3 regions of the Streptomyces sp. NPDC036815 genome follow, and region 3 is predicted to be linked to each of the others. Evidence: predicted binding sites of a transcription regulator. Region 3 holds the regulator's gene; each other region holds the start of a gene.
The links. The regulator HspR, encoded in region 3, represses chaperone genes until heat shock. The targets are predictions, from matches to a motif close to TTGAGNNNNNNNNNCTCAA.
Positions count from the first base shown of each region.

Region 1: the regulator HspR is predicted to act here: its motif matches at 4,263-4,281, upstream of dnaK (molecular chaperone DnaK).
Region 2: the regulator HspR is predicted to act here: its motif matches at 3,431-3,449, upstream of lon (endopeptidase La).

Region 1 covers NZ_JBVJPW010000009.1:349,901-355,861, reverse strand. The annotation lists gene ACZ69I_RS20930 (amino acid permease) at 1-709, shown strand, start outside; gene ACZ69I_RS20925 (DUF6345 domain-containing protein) at 719-2,350, opposite strand; gene ACZ69I_RS20920 (SAM-dependent methyltransferase) at 2,774-3,574, shown strand; gene ACZ69I_RS20915 (OsmC family protein) at 3,776-4,201, shown strand; gene dnaK (molecular chaperone DnaK) at 4,351-5,961, shown strand, end outside.
Region 2 covers NZ_JBVJPW010000007.1:149,897-155,857, reverse strand. The annotation lists gene ACZ69I_RS17085 (spermidine synthase family protein) at 1-255, opposite strand, end outside; gene ACZ69I_RS17080 (rhomboid-like protein) at 715-1,503, shown strand; gene ACZ69I_RS17075 (GNAT family N-acetyltransferase) at 1,433-2,071, opposite strand; gene ACZ69I_RS17070 (methyltransferase) at 2,209-3,243, opposite strand; gene lon (endopeptidase La) at 3,472-5,892, shown strand; gene ACZ69I_RS17060 (lysozyme) at 5,953-5,961, opposite strand, start outside.
Region 3 covers NZ_JBVJPW010000039.1:22,378-28,338, reverse strand. The annotation lists gene grpE (nucleotide exchange factor GrpE) at 1-135, shown strand, start outside; gene dnaJ (molecular chaperone DnaJ) at 178-1,368, shown strand; gene ACZ69I_RS38490 (heat shock protein transcriptional repressor HspR) at 1,370-1,834, shown strand; gene ACZ69I_RS38485 (hypothetical protein) at 1,953-2,459, shown strand; gene ACZ69I_RS38480 (helix-turn-helix transcriptional regulator) at 2,480-3,460, opposite strand; gene ACZ69I_RS38475 (helix-turn-helix transcriptional regulator) at 3,619-4,617, opposite strand; gene ACZ69I_RS38470 (helix-turn-helix transcriptional regulator) at 4,614-5,603, opposite strand; gene ACZ69I_RS38465 (hypothetical protein) at 5,758-5,910, shown strand; gene ACZ69I_RS38460 (hypothetical protein) at 5,907-5,961, shown strand, end outside.

The sequences.
Region 1 (5,961 bases), on a different contig from region 3:
CGCGGGCGAGGTGCGCGACCCGCGGCGCAACGTCGGGCGCGCCACCATCCTCGGCACCCTCGGCGCCGCCCTCGTCTACCTGCTCGGCACGCTCGCCGTCTTCGGGACCGTCGCGCACGACAAGCTGGTGACCTCCACCGCGCCCTTCTCGGACGCCGTCGACGTGATGTTCGGCGGCTCCTGGGGCGGCACCGCCGTCGCCGTCGCCGCGCTGATCTCGATGGTCGGCGCGCTCAACGGCTGGACGCTGCTCAGCGCCCAGACGCCGTACGCGGCCGCCCAGGACGGGCTCTTCCCGAGCGCGTTCGGCAAGAAGAAGCGCGGCGTGCCGACCGCCGGTGTCCTCGTCACCGTCGTCCTCGCCTCGCTGCTCACCGTCTACAACTACACGGCGGGCTCCGGCGGGGTCTTCGAGTCCCTGGTCCTGATCACCACGTTCACCGCCACCGTGCCGTACCTCCTGGCCACCGCCGCGCAGATCTACTTCCTGGTCTCCGGGCAGCGCGAGCGCGTCGTCCGCGGGCGCCTGGTGCGCGACGCCGTCCTCGCGGGCGTCGCGTTCGCGTTCTCGATGTGGCTCGTCGCGGGGTCCGGGTACGCGGCCGTCTACCAGGGCGTGTTGTTCCTCTTCGCGGGCGTGCTCGTCTACGCGTGGATGGCGGCCTGCAAGCAGCGGGCCGCCACCGTCAACGGCCGATCCGGTTCCTGACGTTCGCGACTACCGCGCGAGCGGCGCGACGACCCAGCGGCGGGTCTTGAACATGCTGCCCTGCGCGCCGATCTCGATCAGCTTGCGGGCCGCCGGGTAGGCCTCGTCGCCCTCCAGCTCGTAGCCGACCTCGAACGTGCCGGGAACGTCCGAGACCTGGGGCGGACGTTGCGCCGCCGCGCCCGGCGCCGCCGCGTCGGCGGTCTCCGCGGCGAGGTGCGCGAGCAGCTTGCGCTGTGCCCCGTCGAGCGCCTTGCGCGGGTCGCGCTCCAGCGGCGCCGCCGTGGCCTTGCCGCCCTTGGGCGGTGGCGGCGAGACCTCGGTGCTCGGCTCGCGGGTGACGCCGGTGGCCTGGCGGGTGGCGATCTGCGCCTGGACGGGGGTGCCGTCGTTGTCGAGGCCGACGCGGATGAGGCCGTGGCCCGGCGTGATGACGGGAACGCCGTCGAAGACCTGCCGGAACGTGACGTGGGTCTGCAGCGAGACCGGCCGCCCGATCTCGGAGCCGTCCTTCGTGCCGGAGTTCTGCATCAGGTCGTGCACGCTGTCGACGACCAGCTCGGCGCCCTCGGCGTAGCGCTCGGCGACGCCGCGCGCCATCTCGATCGCGCGGTCGGTGGAGAGCTGCTGGGTGTTGCGGTGGTTGGGCTCGGCGAGCCTGATCCAGCGGTTGCCCTGCGGGCCCGTGGAGATGACGCGGTCGCCGGAGGTCGCGCTGAGCACGCCGAGCCGCTCGACCTGGACCTCCTGCAGCGCCGCCGACGGAATGTCGGCCAGCTGCCCGAGCCTGCTGAGCTCAGCGCCCGGGTCGCGGGGCGCCAGCTGCACGATCTCCTGCCGGCCCGGCAGCTGGGTGAGCAGCTCCCGTACGCCCTGGCGGGCGTAGTACCAGCGCCACGCGTACCAGTTGTCCGGCACGTGGTCGCGGTAGAAGTTCCGCTCGGTGTTGAGGCGGTTGGTCGCCTCCGCCTGGGTGGAGCCGACGGCGCACACCGAGGGTGCCTGGCCGTGGTAGATGTCCCAGCTGGCGTTGAGCCACGCGTCGCAGTACGTCTGCCCGGCCCGCCACTTCTCCCAGAACTTCTTTCCGTAGTCGCCGCTGTCGATGGAGGTGGTCTCGAACCCGAAGATCATCCGGAAGCCGATGTTGGGTCCGGCCCAGGTGCGGATCGGGGAGTGGCCGCCGGTGACCTTCAGCGAGTCGCAGGTCGACCAGAAGACGTAGTTCGCCTTCTCGTTGCCGAGCGCCATCCGGTTGGAGATGGCGTCGCTGCGGCCGTCCCAGACGGCGCCGAGCGGCGCGAAGAAGACGCCGTTGCCGTCCATGCCGCCGTGGCCCGAGTGGTAGACGGCGACGACCGCGTCCATGCCGTAGCGGTCCTGCCAGTTGTCGTACGTCTCCTCGTACGCCCACACCTGCGCGCCGCCGTCGGCGAACCAGAAGTTGCGGTCGTAGAACTGCTGGAGGTACGCCAGCCAGCCGGTGGCGTCCTCGTGCGTGTGGTAGAGCGTCGCCTGGTTGACGAACTTCTGGATGCTGAAGGCACCCCACCAGCCGAAGGTCGAATCCCGGTCACCGGCCGCTCCCGGCTTCTCCGGTTCGAGTGGAGAGGGACCGCGGTCCGAGTAGTTGATGCGCATGGCCATACCCCCTGAGACGATCTCCTCGCTCCCTGCGCGAGGGGGCCTCAAAGTGTCACCGCGGACGCGCCTTGCCCAGTTGTCATTCCGGCCATAGGCCCCCTGTCACGGACCTGTTCCCGCACCTCAGAGGCCTCTGTGGCGCGGCGGCGCACACAACTTGTTCGTATCGGCCGACGCGCACCTGCGGCCCCCGCTCGAACACCACCGGGACCACGCTCCGCCTTGCGCGGCCCGTTTTCACCCCGGGGGTCCACCGCGTCGGAGAACCCGGCTTCCTCGGGGGAGCGGGTGGCTTGTTCGGCACGGTGCGGGGTCGCTCTCCCCGGCAGTGCGCGGCCCGGCCCCTCCCGGCTGCCGGCACCCGGCCCGTACGGCGTAGCGTCTGCAGTTCAATGTCGGTGGTGAGGAGCGGAGTTGCCCATGCACAGCGCGGAGAGTCGGATCGATACGTCGACCGCACATTCGGCCCGGGTGTACGACTACATCCTGGGAGGCAAGGACCACTACCTCGTCGACATCGAGGCCGGCGACGCCATGTGCCAGCACTGGCCGGCGCTGCCCGTGCACATGCTGGAGAACAGGCGGTTCATGCACCGCGCCGGGCGCTACCTCGCCCAGGAGCAGGGCGTCCGGCAGTTCCTCGACATCGGCACCGGCCTGCCCACCGCCCCCAACCTGCACGAGGTGGTGCAGGGCGTGGCGCCGGAGTCCCGCGTGGTCTACGTCGACAACGACCCCATCGTGCTGGCCCACGCCCGCGCCCTGCTGCAGAGCTCCCCCGAGGGGGCGACCGCCTACGTCGACGCCGACATGCACGATCCCGACGCCATCCTGGACAGCCCCGAGTTCCGCGCGCTGATCGATCTGGACGAGCCGGTGGGCCTGATGGTCATCGGGATCCTGCACTTCATCCTGCCGCCGGACGACCAGAGCCTGGTCCAGCGGCTGCTCGAACCGCTGCCGTCGGGCAGCTTCCTCGCGCTGACGATCGGCACCGCCGACTTCGCGCCCGAGGAGGTCGGCCGGGTGGCCGAGGAGTACGCGCAGCAGGGCATGCCCATGGTGCTGCGTGACCTGCCGACCGCCACGTCCTTCTTCGACGGGATGGATCTGGTCGACCCGGGCGTCACCCAGGTGCACACGTGGCGTCCGGGCGCCTTGCAGGACGGCGTCGACGACCGGGCGATCGCCATGTACGGGGCGGTGGCCCGCAAGCGCTGAGAGCCCGTCTTTGAACCCCCGTCTGCGCCACGACGACGGGCAGGTGCCGGGCGGCGGTCGGGGAGGCGAACGACGAGCACGCCGGTTCCGCGACGCCGTGGCCGGTCGACGATCCACTCGTGCCCCGATTCCGCCCGGAGTGTGATCGGATGGCGGAGACGGAACCTCCGATCACACAACCGCACTGAAGGGAACTGCATCGTGGCAACCACGCGCTCCGCGCACACGGTCTGGGAAGGCTCTCTGGCAGAGGGCTCGGGCAACGTCACCTTCGACTCCTCCGGCATCGGGGAGCAGGCGGTGTCCTGGCCGTCGCGCGCCGAGGAGGCGAACGGCAAGACCAGCCCGGAGGAGCTCATCGCCGCCGCGCACTCCAGCTGCTTCGCCATGGCGCTGTCGCACACACTGACCGGCGCGGGCAACCCGCCCACCCGCCTGGTCACCTCCGCCGACGTGACCCTGCAGCCGGGCACCGGCATCACCGGCATCCACCTCACCGTCGAGGGCACCGTGCCCGGCATCGACGAGGCCGCCTTCGTCGAGGCGGCCGAGAAGGCGAAGGGCGGCTGCCCGGTGAGCCAGGCCCTGGCGGGTACGACCATCACGCTTTCGGCCAAGCTGGCCTGAGCGCACGCGGATCGACGACGCCGCCACCCCGTTCGGGGTGGCGGCTTTGTCATGCGCGGCATTGACAAGAACCCGCTCAAGTTTTGTGATGGAGAACGGAGTAGACCTGGAGACGGGGAACGTGAGCTCGCGGCGGAAGGGACTGAACCATGGCACGTGCGGTCGGGATCGATCTCGGCACGACGAACTCAGTGGTGGCCGTACTGGAGGGCGGTGAGCCCACCGTCGTCGCCAACGCGGAGGGCGCGCGCACCACGCCCTCGGTCGTCGCCTTCGCGAAGAACGGCGACGTCCTGGTGGGCGAGGTCGCCAAGCGGCAGGCGGTCACCAACGTGGAGCGCACCGCGCGCTCCGTCAAACGCCATATGGGCGACGGCTCGTGGCGCTTCCCGGAGAGCGGCTCGGTGGACGGCACCCGCTACACCGCGCAGGAGCTGTCCGCGCGCGTCCTGCAGAAACTCAAGCGCGACGCAGAGTCCTACCTCGGCGAGGACGTCACCGACGCGGTGGTCACCGTCCCCGCGTACTTCGACGACACCCAGCGCCAGGCCACCAAGGAGGCCGGTGAGATCGCCGGGCTCAACGTCCTGCGCATCATCAACGAGCCGACGGCCGCGGCCCTGGCGTACGGCCTCGACAAGGGCGACGACGAGACCGTCCTCGTCTTCGACCTCGGCGGCGGCACCTTCGACGTCTCGCTCCTGGAGATGGGCGAGGGCGTCATCGAGGTGAAGGCCACCAACGGCGACACGCAACTCGGCGGCGACGACTGGGACCAGCGGATCGTCGAATACCTGGTGCGCCAGTTCAAGAACGGGCACGGCGTGGACCTCGGCAAGGACAAGATGGCGCTCCAGCGCCTGCGCGAAGCGGCCGAGAAGGCGAAGATCGAGCTGTCCTCGTCGAGCGAGACCGACATCAACCTGCCCTACATCACGGCGTCGGCGGCCGGTCCGCTGCACCTCGCGGAGAAGCTGACGCGCGCCCAGTTCCAGGAGCTCACCGCGGACCTGCTCGACCGCTGCAAGGAGCCCTTCCACCAGGCGGTGAAGGACGCGGGCGTCAAACTGTCCGCGGTGGACCACGTGATCCTGGTGGGCGGCTCCACGCGGATGCCCGCGGTGACGGACCTGGTCAGGGAGCTGACCGGCAAGGACCCGCACAAGGGCGTCAACCCCGACGAGGTGGTGGCGCTCGGCGCCGCCCTCCAGGCCGGGGTGATCCGCGGTGACGTCAAGGACGTCCTGCTGCTCGACGTGACCCCGCTGTCCCTGGGCATCGAGACCAAGGGCGGCATCATGACCAAGCTCATCGAACGCAACACCACGATCCCCACCCGCCGTTCGGAGACCTTCTCCACCGCCGAGGACAACCAGCCCTCCGTCGGCATCCAGGTCTTCCAGGGCGAGCGGGAGATCGCCGCGTACAACAAGAAGCTCGGCGTCTTCGACCTGACGGGCCTGCCGCCCGCCCCGCGCGGCGTTCCCAAGATCGAGGTCACCTTCGACATCGACGCCAACGGGATCATGCACGTCTCGGCCAAGGACGAGGCCACCGGACGTGAGCAGCGCATGACGGTGACCGGCGGCTCCGCACTGCCCAAGGACGACATCAACCGCATGGTGCGGGAGGCCGAGGAGCACGCGGAGGAGGACCGCAGGCGCCGCGAGGCGGCGGAGACCAGGAACCAGGCGGAGCAGCTCGTCTACCAGACGGAACGGTTCCTGCGGGACAACGGCGACAAGGTCCCCGCCGACACC
Region 2 (5,961 bases), on a different contig from region 3:
GGGGTCCGCGGCGGCGTGCGCGAGGGAGAACCCGACGCCGAGACCGCCGATGAGGACGGCGGGGGACGGGCGGTCGTCGAGGGCGTCGCGGGCCGCGTCGACGAGCAGCCGCTCGGAGCGGCCGTCGGAGGTGTCCATCAGGAAGCAGCCGTTGGCGATGATCTGCAACAGCTCGCCGTGGCGGCGCAGGACGACCTCTCCGTACGGGCCCTCGCGCCGGTCGAGGACGACGGGGGCGGTGGTGTGGGTGTGCATGGCGGCAGCGTATTTCGACGGGCCGCCGCGGCCCAGGCGATTTCCCCGGCGACGCAGAAACCACCCCGTGGGTTGCCTGTGAGACGCACCTCACGTGGCGCCCGTCATAGACAGCGGCGGAAAAGTGGGCAAAGGGTGGGGTGGGACGGAAGGAGCGCCTCACCCGTGAACCAGAGCGTGCGGCCCGCCGCGGCCGCGTCCGACGCGGCGACGCCGGGCACCCTGAACGGAATACCGCGCCAGCCGGCGCACCGGCCCCCACCGGACCCGGCGCGCGCAGCGCACGCCGGAGATGGCGCCCCGGATGCGGGCGCCGCTGCCGTCGAGGCGGCTGCCGCCGCGGATGTGGGTGCTGCGGTCGAGGATGCTGCTGTCCCGGGCGTGGGTGCCGCCCCCGTCGTGACCGCTGCCGTCCCGGGCGTGGGTGCCGCCGCCGTCGTGACCGCCGCTGTCCCTGGCGTGGGCGCCGTTGCCGACGAGGCCGCCGCCGTCCCGGATGCGGGCGCCGCTGCCGCCGTGACCGTCGCCCCCGGCGCCACCGCCGTCGGCGCCGTCCTCCCGCGCCGTCCCCTTTCGCGCTTCCTGGCGCGGCTCGGGCGGTTGCTGCCCACCCCCACCGGGACGCCGTTCACCTTCGGGTACGCGCTCGTGCTCGCCGCCACCTCGATGGTCGCCCGGTACGCCGACCCGGACCTCGTCTCCTCGCTCCTGCGCGGGTCGAGCACCGATGTGGCGCACCTCGCGCAGAACCCCGTCCTCGTCCTGGTCGCCAGCGCCCTGTGGATCGCGGGCGGCATCACGTCCCCGTACGCGGTCGGCTTCCTGCTGGTGCTCACCGCGCTGGAGCGCCGCATCGGCGGCATCCGCACCGCGGCGGTTTTCCTCCTCGGCCACGTCGTCGCGACGCTCGTGACCGAGGTCCCCGTGGCCCTCTCCGTCCTGGCGGGCCACCTGCCCGACAGTTCGCTGCACCGGCTCGACTACGGCATCAGCTTCGGCGTGGCCGCCAGCGTCGGCGCGCTCGCGGGGCTCCTCACGCCGTGGCTGCGCTGGGCCGTCCTCGCCGGGTTCGGCTGCATGCTGGTCCAGGACCTGATCGCGTTCACCGATCCGATGACCAACTGGGGCCACCTGCTCGCGCTCCTGATCGGCGTCGCCACCTGGCCGCTGATCGGGCTCAGGCGCCGGCCGGACGGCCCGGTGCGCGGCGCATCGCCCACAGGAGCGGGCCACCGCCCGGGAGCCTGACCTCGTCGAGCACCGTGAAGCCGAAGTGCTCGTAGAAGGGCAGGTTCTCCGGCTTGGAGGACTCCAGATGGACGGGCAGGCCGGCCGCGTCGGCCTTGGCGAGGCCCGAGCGGAGCAGGGCGGCGCCGTGGCCCCGGCCCTGGGCGGCCGGGTCGGCGCCGAGGACGGCCAGGTACCAGTGCGGCTCATGGGGACCGTGCCCGGCGGCCGCGGCCGCCGCCTCGCGGAACAGCGCGGCCCGGTCGCCCAGGATCTCCGCGAGCTGCTCGACGGTCTCCGCGTCGGGCACGGCCTTGTCCTGCGCGCCCGGCGGCACCCAGTAGGCCGCCGCCGACGGGGTGTGCTCGCAGACGCCGTGGCGCACGTACTGCCGGGTGAAGAGGGTCGCGAAGTAGCGGCCGAGGCCCGCCTCGCGCGTCGCGCCGTCGGGGAAGAACCAGCGCATCATCGGGTCGTCGTCGAAGGCGCGGGCCAGTATGCGGCCGATCGGTGAGGCGTCCTCGGGCGTCGCCGCCTTCGGGGCGACAGGGCCCGGCTGCTGAACGTTCGTCATCGGCATACGGGTCATTCTGCACATGATGATCTTGGATACAGGGGCGGGGGTCGGAGCGCGCCCGATGGCGGGCGACCCGGGCGGGGCACGCGGGCCGCCCGCACCGCGAACGTGGTGGGCGTCGCGGGGCGGACGGGCACAGCAGCCGCGGCCTATGCCGCCTCCGCCTCCACGATCGACGGGTGCATCTCGGTGGGCAGAATGCGCGTGAGCCGCAGCCCCGCCACCGTCAGCAGCGCCGAGAACTCGTCCTCCGTCCGCTCCTGGCCGCCGAGCACGGCCGACATCACCACGTCCAGGGTCTTGCCGAGGTGCGGTGCGTTGCCGCCGGGCAGCACGGCGTCGACGATCAGGAGGCGCGCGTCCGGTGCCATCGCCGCCCGGCAGTTGCGCAGGATCCGCAGGCAGCCGTCGTCCGGCCAGTTGTGCAGGACGTGCTTGATCACGTAGAGGTCGCCGCCCTCGGGGACCTCGGTGAAGAAGTCCCCGGCGTCGGCCCGCCACCTGCCCCGCAACGCGTCGTCGTCGGCCAGCATGTGGGTGCTCACCGCGGCAGGACGGTCGAAGAGGACGCCCGTCAGGCCGGGGCGCCCGCGCAGGACCGCGCGCAGCAGCCCGCCGCGGCCGCCGCCCACGTCCACCACGGTGCCCTTCTCCGGGAAGGGGTACGTCCCGGCGATCACCGCGTCGATCGGGCCCGAGAGCGCGGCCATGCCGGTGTCGAACAGCTCCTCGAGGGCCGGGTCGTCGGCGAGGTGGTCGAAGAACGGCTTGCCGAAGAGGCGCTCGAAGGACGGGCCCGCCTTGCGCACCGTCTCCTCCAGGCCCGCCGAGGTCCGCAGGAAGATCGTGTCGGTCAGCAGCAGGACCGCCTCGTGCAGGGAATTCGGCGCGTCCGTGCGCAGGGCGTCCCCGAGCGGCGTGAGGTGGAACGCGCCCGTCGCGTCCTCGCGGAAGATGCCGCGCGTGGCGAGATAGCGCAGGACGCGGCGCAGATGCCCGGCGTGGGTGTCGGTCAGTTCGGCCAGTTGTCCGGCGGTGCGCGGGCCCGCCGCGAGCCGGTCGGCTATCCGGCAGTGCGCCGCCGTGCGCAGCGCCGCGGAGAAGAGGTGCCCCAGCGCGTGCTCCACGAGCTCCCCGGCCACCTCCTGCGTGCCGCCGTCGCCGGTCCCCGGTGTGTCCACCATGGCTGCCCTCCGTGAGAGTCGGAGTATCCACGGTCCCAACGGAACGGCCGCAGGGGAACGCCGCCCGGTGGACATCCGCACCCCGCGTGACTGGAAACGGCCCCTCGCCACGCGCCCCGCTCCGAGCGTCTCCGGGTGATCGCTCACAGCGAACAGGCTTGGGGGAACATCCCGAAGCTCATAAGCATTGAGTCGGTATAGCTCAACTTGAATGCCGAAGGGGAGATCATGGCTGCTGAGTCCACCACGTACACGCCGCTCACTCTGCCCGTGCTGCCGCTCGACGACGAGGTCGTCCTGCCCGGCATGGTGGTGCCGTTCGACCTGTCCGACGCGGAGGTACGGGCCGCGGTGGAGGCCGCGCAGGCCGCCGCCCGGTCCAGTGGCGACAGCAAGCCGAAGGTGCTGCTTGTTCCGCGCATCGACGGGACGTACGCCGCGACCGGTGTCCTCGGCACCGTCGAGCAGGTCGGCCGGCTCTCCGACGGCGACCCCGGCGCCCTCATCCGCGGCCGCGGCCGCGTGCGCATCGGCGCGGGCACGACAGGACCCGGCGCGGCGCTCTGGGTCGAGGGCCAGAAGATCGACGACTCCGTGCCCGAGCCCCTGCCGGGCGCCGTCACCGAGCTCGTCAAGGAGTACAAGGCGCTCGCCACCAGCTGGCTGAAGAAGCGCGGCGCCTGGCAGGTCGTGGACCGCGTGACGCAGATCGACGACGTCGCCGCGCTCGCCGACAACTCCGGGTACTCGCCGTTCCTGACCGTCCAGCAGAAGATCGAGCTCCTGGAGACCGAGGACGCGGTCGCCCGCCTCAAGCTCGCCACCGAGCAGCTGCGCGAGCACCTCGCCGAGCAGGACGTCGCCGAGTCCATCGCCAAGGACGTGCAGGAGGGCGTGGACAAGCAGCAGCGCGAGTTCCTGCTGCGCCGCCAGCTCGACGCCGTCCGCAAGGAACTGCGCGAGCTCAACGGCGACAGCAAGGACGCGGCCGAGGAGTCCGACGACTACCGCACCCGCGTCGAGGCCGCCGACCTGCCCGAGAAGGTCCGCGAGGCCGCCCTCAAGGAGGTCGACAAGCTGGAGCGGTCCAGCGACCAGTCGCCCGAGGGCTCCTGGATCAGGACCTGGCTCGACACCGTCCTCGAACTGCCCTGGAACGAGCGGACCGAGGACGAGTACGACATCAAGGGCGCCCAGGAGATCCTCGACGCCGAGCACTCCGGGCTCCAGGACGTGAAGGAGCGCATCACCGAGTACCTCGCGGTGCGCAAGCGCCGCACGGACCGCGGTCTCGGGGTCGTCGGCGGCCGCCGCGGCGGCGCCGTGCTCGCCCTCGTCGGCCCGCCCGGCGTCGGCAAGACCTCGCTCGGCGAGTCCGTCGCGCACGCCATGGGCCGCAAGTTCGTACGGGTCGCGCTCGGCGGTGTGCGCGACGAGGCGGAGATCCGCGGCCACCGTCGTACGTACGTGGGGGCGCTGCCCGGGCGGATCGTGCGGGCCATCAAGGAGGCCGGGTCGATGAACCCGGTGGTGCTCCTGGACGAGATCGACAAGGTCGGCTCGGACTTCCGGGGCGACCCGGCCGCCGCCCTCCTCGAAGTCCTCGACCCGGCGCAGAACCACACCTTCCGCGACCACTACCTGGAGGTCGAGCTCGACCTGAGCGACGTCGTCTTCCTCGCGACGGCGAACGTCCTGGAAGCCATCCCCGAGCCCCTCCTCGACCGCATGGAGCTCGTCAGGCTCGACGGCTACACCGAGGACGAGAAGATCGTCATCGGCCGCGACCACCTCCTGCCGCGCCAGCTGGAGCGGGCGGGCCTGGAGAAGGACGAGGTGACGCTGGACGAGAGCGCGCTGCGCAAGCTCGCCGGCGAGTACACGCGCGAAGCGGGCGTGCGCAACCTGGAGCGCTCCGTGGCACGGCTGCTCCGCAAGATCGCCGCCCAGCACGAACTGGGCGACAGGGAGCTGCCGTTCACGGTCACGGACGCGGACCTGCGCGAGCTCATCGGGCGGCCGCACCACGTGCCCGAGTCCGCCCAGGACCCGGCCGAGCGGCGCACGGCGGTGCCCGGCGTGGCCACCGGCCTCGCGGTCACCGGGGCGGGCGGCGACGTGCTGTTCGTGGAGGCGTCGCTCGCCGACCCGGAGACCGGGGCCTCGGGGCTCACGCTCACCGGTCAGCTCGGAGACGTGATGAAGGAGTCGGCGCAGATCGCGCTGAGCTTCCTGCGCTCGCACGGCGCCGAACTGGAGCTGCCCGTGGGCGACCTGAAGGACCGGGGCGTGCACATCCACTTCCCGGCGGGCGCCGTGCCGAAGGACGGCCCGAGTGCGGGCGTCACGCTGACGACCGCCCTCGCCTCGCTGCTCAGCGGACGCCTTGTCCGTACGGACGTGGCGATGACCGGCGAGATCTCGCTGACCGGCCGCGTCCTGCCGATCGGCGGCGTCAAGCAGAAGCTGCTCGCCGCGCACCGCGCGGGGATCACCACGGTGATCATCCCGAAGCGGAACGAGGCGGACCTCGACGACGTCCCCGCGGAGGTCCTGGAGAGGCTCGACGTGCACGCGGTCACGGACGTCCGCCAGGTGCTCGAACTGGCCCTGACGGAGGCCGAGGTGCGGGTCCCGGTCGCGGCGTAGGGTCCGGGGCGGCACAGGGAGACGGCGGTCACCCCACCGGGGTGGCCGCCGTCCGCGCGCTCAGCCGTT
Region 3 (5,961 bases):
ATCCGCCCCGCGCGGGTGGCCGTCGCCGAGCCGCAGCCCGGCGCGCAGACGGTCAAGGGCGAGACGGCCGAGGGCGACGCGGCCGAGTCGGCCGAGCCGACGGACAAGGACAGCGGTGGCCCGGACGAGGGCTGACGTTGCACTGACGAGGGAGTACCGAAAGGGGGTACGTCGAGGATGAGCACCAAGGACTTCATCGAGAAGGACTACTACAAGGTCCTCGGCGTCCCCAAGGACGCCACCGAAGCCGAGATCAAGAAGGCGTACCGGAAGCTCGCCCGCGAGAACCACCCGGACGCCAACAAGGGCAACACCAAGGCGGAGGAGCGCTTCAAGGAGATCTCCGAGGCGAACGACGTCCTCGGCGACCCCAAGAAGCGCAAGGAGTACGACGAAGCGCGTGCCCTCTTCGGCAACGGAGGATTCCGGCAGGGTCCCGGAGCCGGCGGCGGCTCGTTCAACTTCGACCTGGGCGACCTCTTCGGAGGCGGCGCCCAGGGCGGCGGTGGAGCGGCCGGCGGCTTCGGGGGCGGTCTCGGTGACGTCTTCGGGGGCCTGTTCAACCGCGGCGGCGCGGGTGCCGGTTCCGGCACGCGTACGCAGCCGAGGCGCGGCCAGGACATCGAGTCCGAGGTCACGCTGAGTTTCACGGAGGCGGTGGACGGCGCGACGGTGCCGCTGCGCATGTCCTCCCAGGCGCCCTGCAAGGCGTGTTCCGGCACCGGCGACAAGAACGGCACGCCGCGCGTGTGCCCGACCTGCGTCGGTACGGGCCAGGTCTCACGGGGCGGGGGCGGCGGGTTCTCCCTCACCGACCCGTGCATGGACTGCAAGGGCCGCGGGCTGATCGCCCAGGACCCGTGCGAGGTCTGCGGCGGCAGCGGCCGCGCCAAGTCGTCCCGGACGATGCAGGTGCGGATCCCGGCCGGCGTCTCGGACGGGCAGCGCATCCGCCTGCGCGGCAAGGGCGCGCCCGGCGAGCGGGGCGGCCCGGCCGGCGATCTGTACGTGGTCGTGCACGTCGACGCCCACCCGGTCTTCGGCCGCAAGGGCGACAACCTCACGGTCACGGTGCCGGTCTCGTACCCCGAGGCGGCGCTGGGCGGCGAGGTGAAGGTGCCCACCCTTGGCGGTCCGCCCGTCACCCTGAAGCTGCCCGCAGGCACGCCCAACGGCCGTACGATGCGGGCCCGCGGAAAGGGCGCGGTCCGCAAGGACGGCTCCCGGGGCGATCTGCTCGTGACGGTGGAGGTAGCGGTTCCGACCTCCCTGTCGGACGGGGCGAAGGAAGCCCTGGAGTCCTACCGCGAGGCGACTGCGGGCGACGACCCGCGGGCAGAACTGTTCCAGGCCGCGAAGGGAGCATGAGATGGACGGCCGTCGTCGACAGCCCGGACTGGGCAGGGCGTACCAACTCACCGACGAGACGCCGGTGTACGTCATTTCGGTGGCCGCCCAGCTCTCCGGCCTGCATCCGCAGACCCTGCGGCAGTACGACCGCCTGGGTCTCGTCTCCCCGGACCGCACCGCGGGCCGGGGCCGGCGGTACTCCGCCCGCGACATCGAACTGCTGCGCACCGTGCAGCAGTTGTCGCAGGAGGAGGGCATCAACCTCGCCGGCATCAAGCGCATCATCGAGCTGGAGAACCAGGTCACCGCGCTCCAGTCGCGCGTCGCGGAGCTCACCGCGGCCGTGGAGGGCGCCGCCAGCGCCATGCAGCAGCGTGAAGCGGCGGTGCACGCCTCGTACCGTCGCGACCTCGTCCCCTACCAGGACGTGCAGCAGGCGAGCGCGCTGGTGGTCTGGCGTCCCAAGCGGGCGACCGAGCAGTAGGTTTCGGCTGGTTCAGTACCCTGAGACAGGGCCGGGAGGTGACAACCTCCCGGCCCTGTCTTGATGTGTGCTGGGCACTTGATGGGGACTACCCGGGGGAGTTGAGCCGACCGTGGCCATGGTGGGGCTGTTCTGGATCGCCGAGGGCGATGTGTACGTGGGCGCGAAGCCGGCCGGGCTGGCCCCCGGGGTGCGGCTGACCCCGGAGGGTGTCCTGGCCCTGGGCGACGGCCAGTCCGCCATGTGGCCGTGGGAGGACGTGCGCGCGCTGACGGTCGACGACGTCCCGGTGAAGTCGCTGCGGCGGCACGTGAGCACGGCGGTCGACCTGGTCCTCACGGTCGGCCTCGGCGGCGGCGACGAGGCCCCCACGATGACGGTGCGCCTCGCGTCCCCCGACGGCGACACGGAACTGACGGCGTACACGGCGGCGGCGGTCGGCTACTCCCGGACGGAGTACGACCTCTCCCGCGCGCTCCTGGCCCGTCTCACGGAGGGCGCGGGCACCCTGATCACCACGCTGACGGCGATGGCGGACTGGGGCCGCCGCCACGAGGGCGGGTCGCCGCGGGCGGCGGAGCGGGAGCGGCTGCTGCGGGAGTGGGGGGAAGGGGCGGGGGCCTGAGAGGCCGTGGGCCCGGCGCCTCAGTGCTCCTGCTGGCGGGACAGGATTCCCGAGTGGCCTATGAGGTAGCCGAGCTGGGCGCGGCTGCGGCTGCCCAGGGTGGCGGCGAGCTTGGCGATGTGGACGCGGGCGGTGCGGATGTTCATGCCGAGGCGGTCGGCTATCTCCGCGTCGGTGAGGCCTTCGACGAGGAGCCCGGCGACGGCGCGCTGGCGGGTGGTGATGCCGTTCTCGGTGGGTTCGGGGGCGGCCTGCGGCCACATGGGGGTGGCCAGATGCCACAGCCGCCAGAACGTGGTGGCGAAGTACTCCACGAGGGCCGGGTGGCGGAGTTCGAGGGCGACGCTGCGGTCCCTGCTCGCCGGTATGAAGGCCACGGTGCGGTCGAAGACGAAGAGCCGGTCGGTGACCTCGTCGAGGGTGCGGGCCTCGGTGTCGCCGTCCAGTTGCTCGAAGTAGGCGAGCACGGGCAGGGAGTGGCGCGTCGTGTGCTGGTAGAGGGTGCGCATGCGGCAGCCCCTGGTCAGGATCGCCTGGTCCCGGGGGAAGACTTCGGCCAGGGTCTCGGGGGGCCGGGTGCCGCCCGGCTGGACCGCGAGGAACTCCTCCGTGACCTCGTTCATGGCCCGGTCTATGGCCGAGTTGATGCGGTCGAGGCCGTCGAGGACGGTGATGGTGGGCGGGGAGGAGCCGGAGTCGAGCGGGGCGTCGAGGCAGCGGAACGGTTCGAACGACGCGCTGAGCCGGGCCTCGTGGCAGCGCTCTTCCTCGACGCGGTCCTCCATGGTGCGAAGGAGCCGGGGCAGGGCGACGGCGGGGGCGGTGGGCTGCAGCCACTGCAGGCCGTCGAGGCCGGGCTGGAGGAGGCCGAGCTCCACGAGGCAGGGTGCCGGTTCGGTCTCGCTGTGGTGGATCCGGCCCTCGCGCACGGCACGGCTGTAGACGGAAAGCCCTGCCGTACAGAGCTCCTCGACGGCGTGCGGTGAGTGCTTCGTGGCCATGCGGGCCCCCTCCTGCCTGGTTGAAGCGTCGCGATTCTATGCAGGCGGGGGCGGGGCGGGCCGGATGCCGTGGTGGAAGTGTCTGCTTCTGGACGGCGGCTTCCGGGTGTCCGGTTATGGGCGCCTGTGCCGTGCGCCCCGTGCCGCGGAAAGTGCCGTCACCGATCTTGGCCGAGAATGCCCGACCGGCCGATCAGATAGCCGAGTTGAGCGCGGCTGCCGCTGCCGAGCGTGGCGGCGAGCTTGGCGATGTGGATGCGGGCGGTCCGGATGTTCATGCCGAGGCGCTCGGCGATGTCGGCGTCGGTGCGGCCCTCGACGAGGAGGCGGGCGATGTCGCGCTGGCGGGGGGTGACGCCGCTGTCCGCGGGGAGCGGGGCGACGTGCGGGTCCAGGGGGACGGCGAGGCTCCAGAGGCGCTCGAAGGCCGTCACGAAGTACTCGATGAGGACGGGGTGGCGGATCTCGAGGGCCGCGGTGTGGTCCTTGTTCGCGGGGATGAACGCCACGGTCCTGTCGAGGACGAAGAGCCGCTCGGGGACCTCCGCCAGCGTGCGGACCTCGGTGTCGCCGTCGAGTGTCTCGTGGTACGCGAAGACGGGCAGGGAGTGGCGCGTCGTGTGCTGGTAGAGGGTGCGCAGCCGGCCGCCTCTGGCGAGGACGCCGCGCACTTCCGCGAGGAACTGGTCCAGTATCACCGGGGGTTGGACCCCGCCGGGCTGGATGGAGAGCATCTCCTGCCGGGCACCGGCGCCGGCACCGGACCTGGGCCCGGACAGGGCGCGGCTCACCGCCTCCTGGATCTCGGGCAGTTCGCGCAGCACGGTGATGGCGCGGGGCGCGGAGCCGCGCACCGATGCGCGGGCCAGCTCCATGAGCGGCTCGAACGCCGTGGCGAGGCGGGCCTCGCTGAGGCGTTGCGCGGCGATGCGGTCCTGTATGCCTTCGAGCAGCCGGGGCAGGGTGCGGGCCGGCGGGGCCGGGAGGAGCCACCGGGGGTCGTCGGCGTCCGGGTGCAGCAGCCCGAAGTCGACCAGGCACGGGGACGGTTCGGCGTCCGCCCGTGCGACGCGGCTCTCGCGCAGGGCGCGGGCGTAGAGCGCGGAACCGGCTTCGCAGAGTTCGTCGGGGCCGTGGGGGTGGGACCCGGCGGTCACTTCGGGTGGCCCTGGTCGAGGATTCCCGACTGGGCGATGAGGTAGCCGAGCTGGGCGCGGCTGCCGCTGCCGAGGGCGGCGGCGATCTTGGCGATGTGGGCGCGGCAGGTGCGGACGTTCATGCCGAGGCGGCGGGCGATGGCTTCGTCGACGTGGCCGTCGATGAGGAGTTTGGCGATGGAGCGCTGGACGCCGGTGATCCCGTCGGACGAGGGTGCGTACGGCACCTCGTCGATCAGGGGAGTGGCCTTGCTCCACTGGTGCTCGAAGACCTTCGCGAGGTACTCGACGATGCCGGGGTGGCGGAGTTCCAGGGCGACTTGGCGGTCCTCGCGCGCGGGAATGAGGGCGACCGTGCGGTCGAAGATCATCAGGCGGTCGATCAGTTCCTCGAGGGTTCTGATCTGTACATTGCCCTTGGCCATGCGGGCCGCGTAGGCCAGCGTTCCCTGGCTGTGCCGGACGGTGTGCTGGTAGAGCGTGCGCATGGTGATGCCGCGGTCGAGTACGGTCTGTCCGCGCTGGAGGGCCACGGTGAGCGAATCCTCGCTGCGGCCGCCGCCCGGCTGGGCGGTGAGTATCTCGAAGCTGCACTCGGCCGTGGCCCGCTCGATGGCGGCATCGATGTGCTGGTTGTTCTCCAGGACGGCGATCGAGGGGCTCGTCGGCTCGGGACGCGCGGTGATGGCCATGAATGGCTCGAAAATGTCTGTGAGCTGCACGGCGAGTCTCCGCCGGTCCCGGATCTCCCGCTCAAGGGGGTTGAGGCGCTGAGCGAGCGCGGCGGCGGGAGAAACCGGACGCAACCAACCGCCGTCGTCCGGGTCGGGGTGCAGCAGACTGGATTCCAGGAGGCAGGGCGTGTTCTCGGCCTCGGAGCGTGCCAGGCGACCATTGGCCAACGCATGGGCGTAGAGCCTCGCGCCCTCGTCGCATAGAGGCACCGAGGGGTGAGGATGTGTCGGTTTGGTGCCTGTTGTTAGCAAATCTCCACCCCCCAGGGTCCTGAACGTGCAGGAACATGATGCATCGACCCTGTGGCTTTGACGTGCTCAATTGAGACATCGTCTCTAGAGCCGGGGGAGAGAAATCTACCAAGTGAGGACGAAGCCGATCATGTTTAAGCGCATGCTTCGCTCGGTGCTTGTCACCACCTTCTCCGTCGGGCTGGCTCTGGGCACGGTGACCACCCTGGATCTCTCCTGGAACAGCGCACCTGCTGGGGGGTCCACGGTGTCCGCGCCGCCGCCGGACCTGTCCTGGCACGTGATGCCGGAGGGTGGCAAGGCATGAGCACGCCTCCTGACGACCGCACCTTCCGCCGGGAAATGGCCACCGCCTACC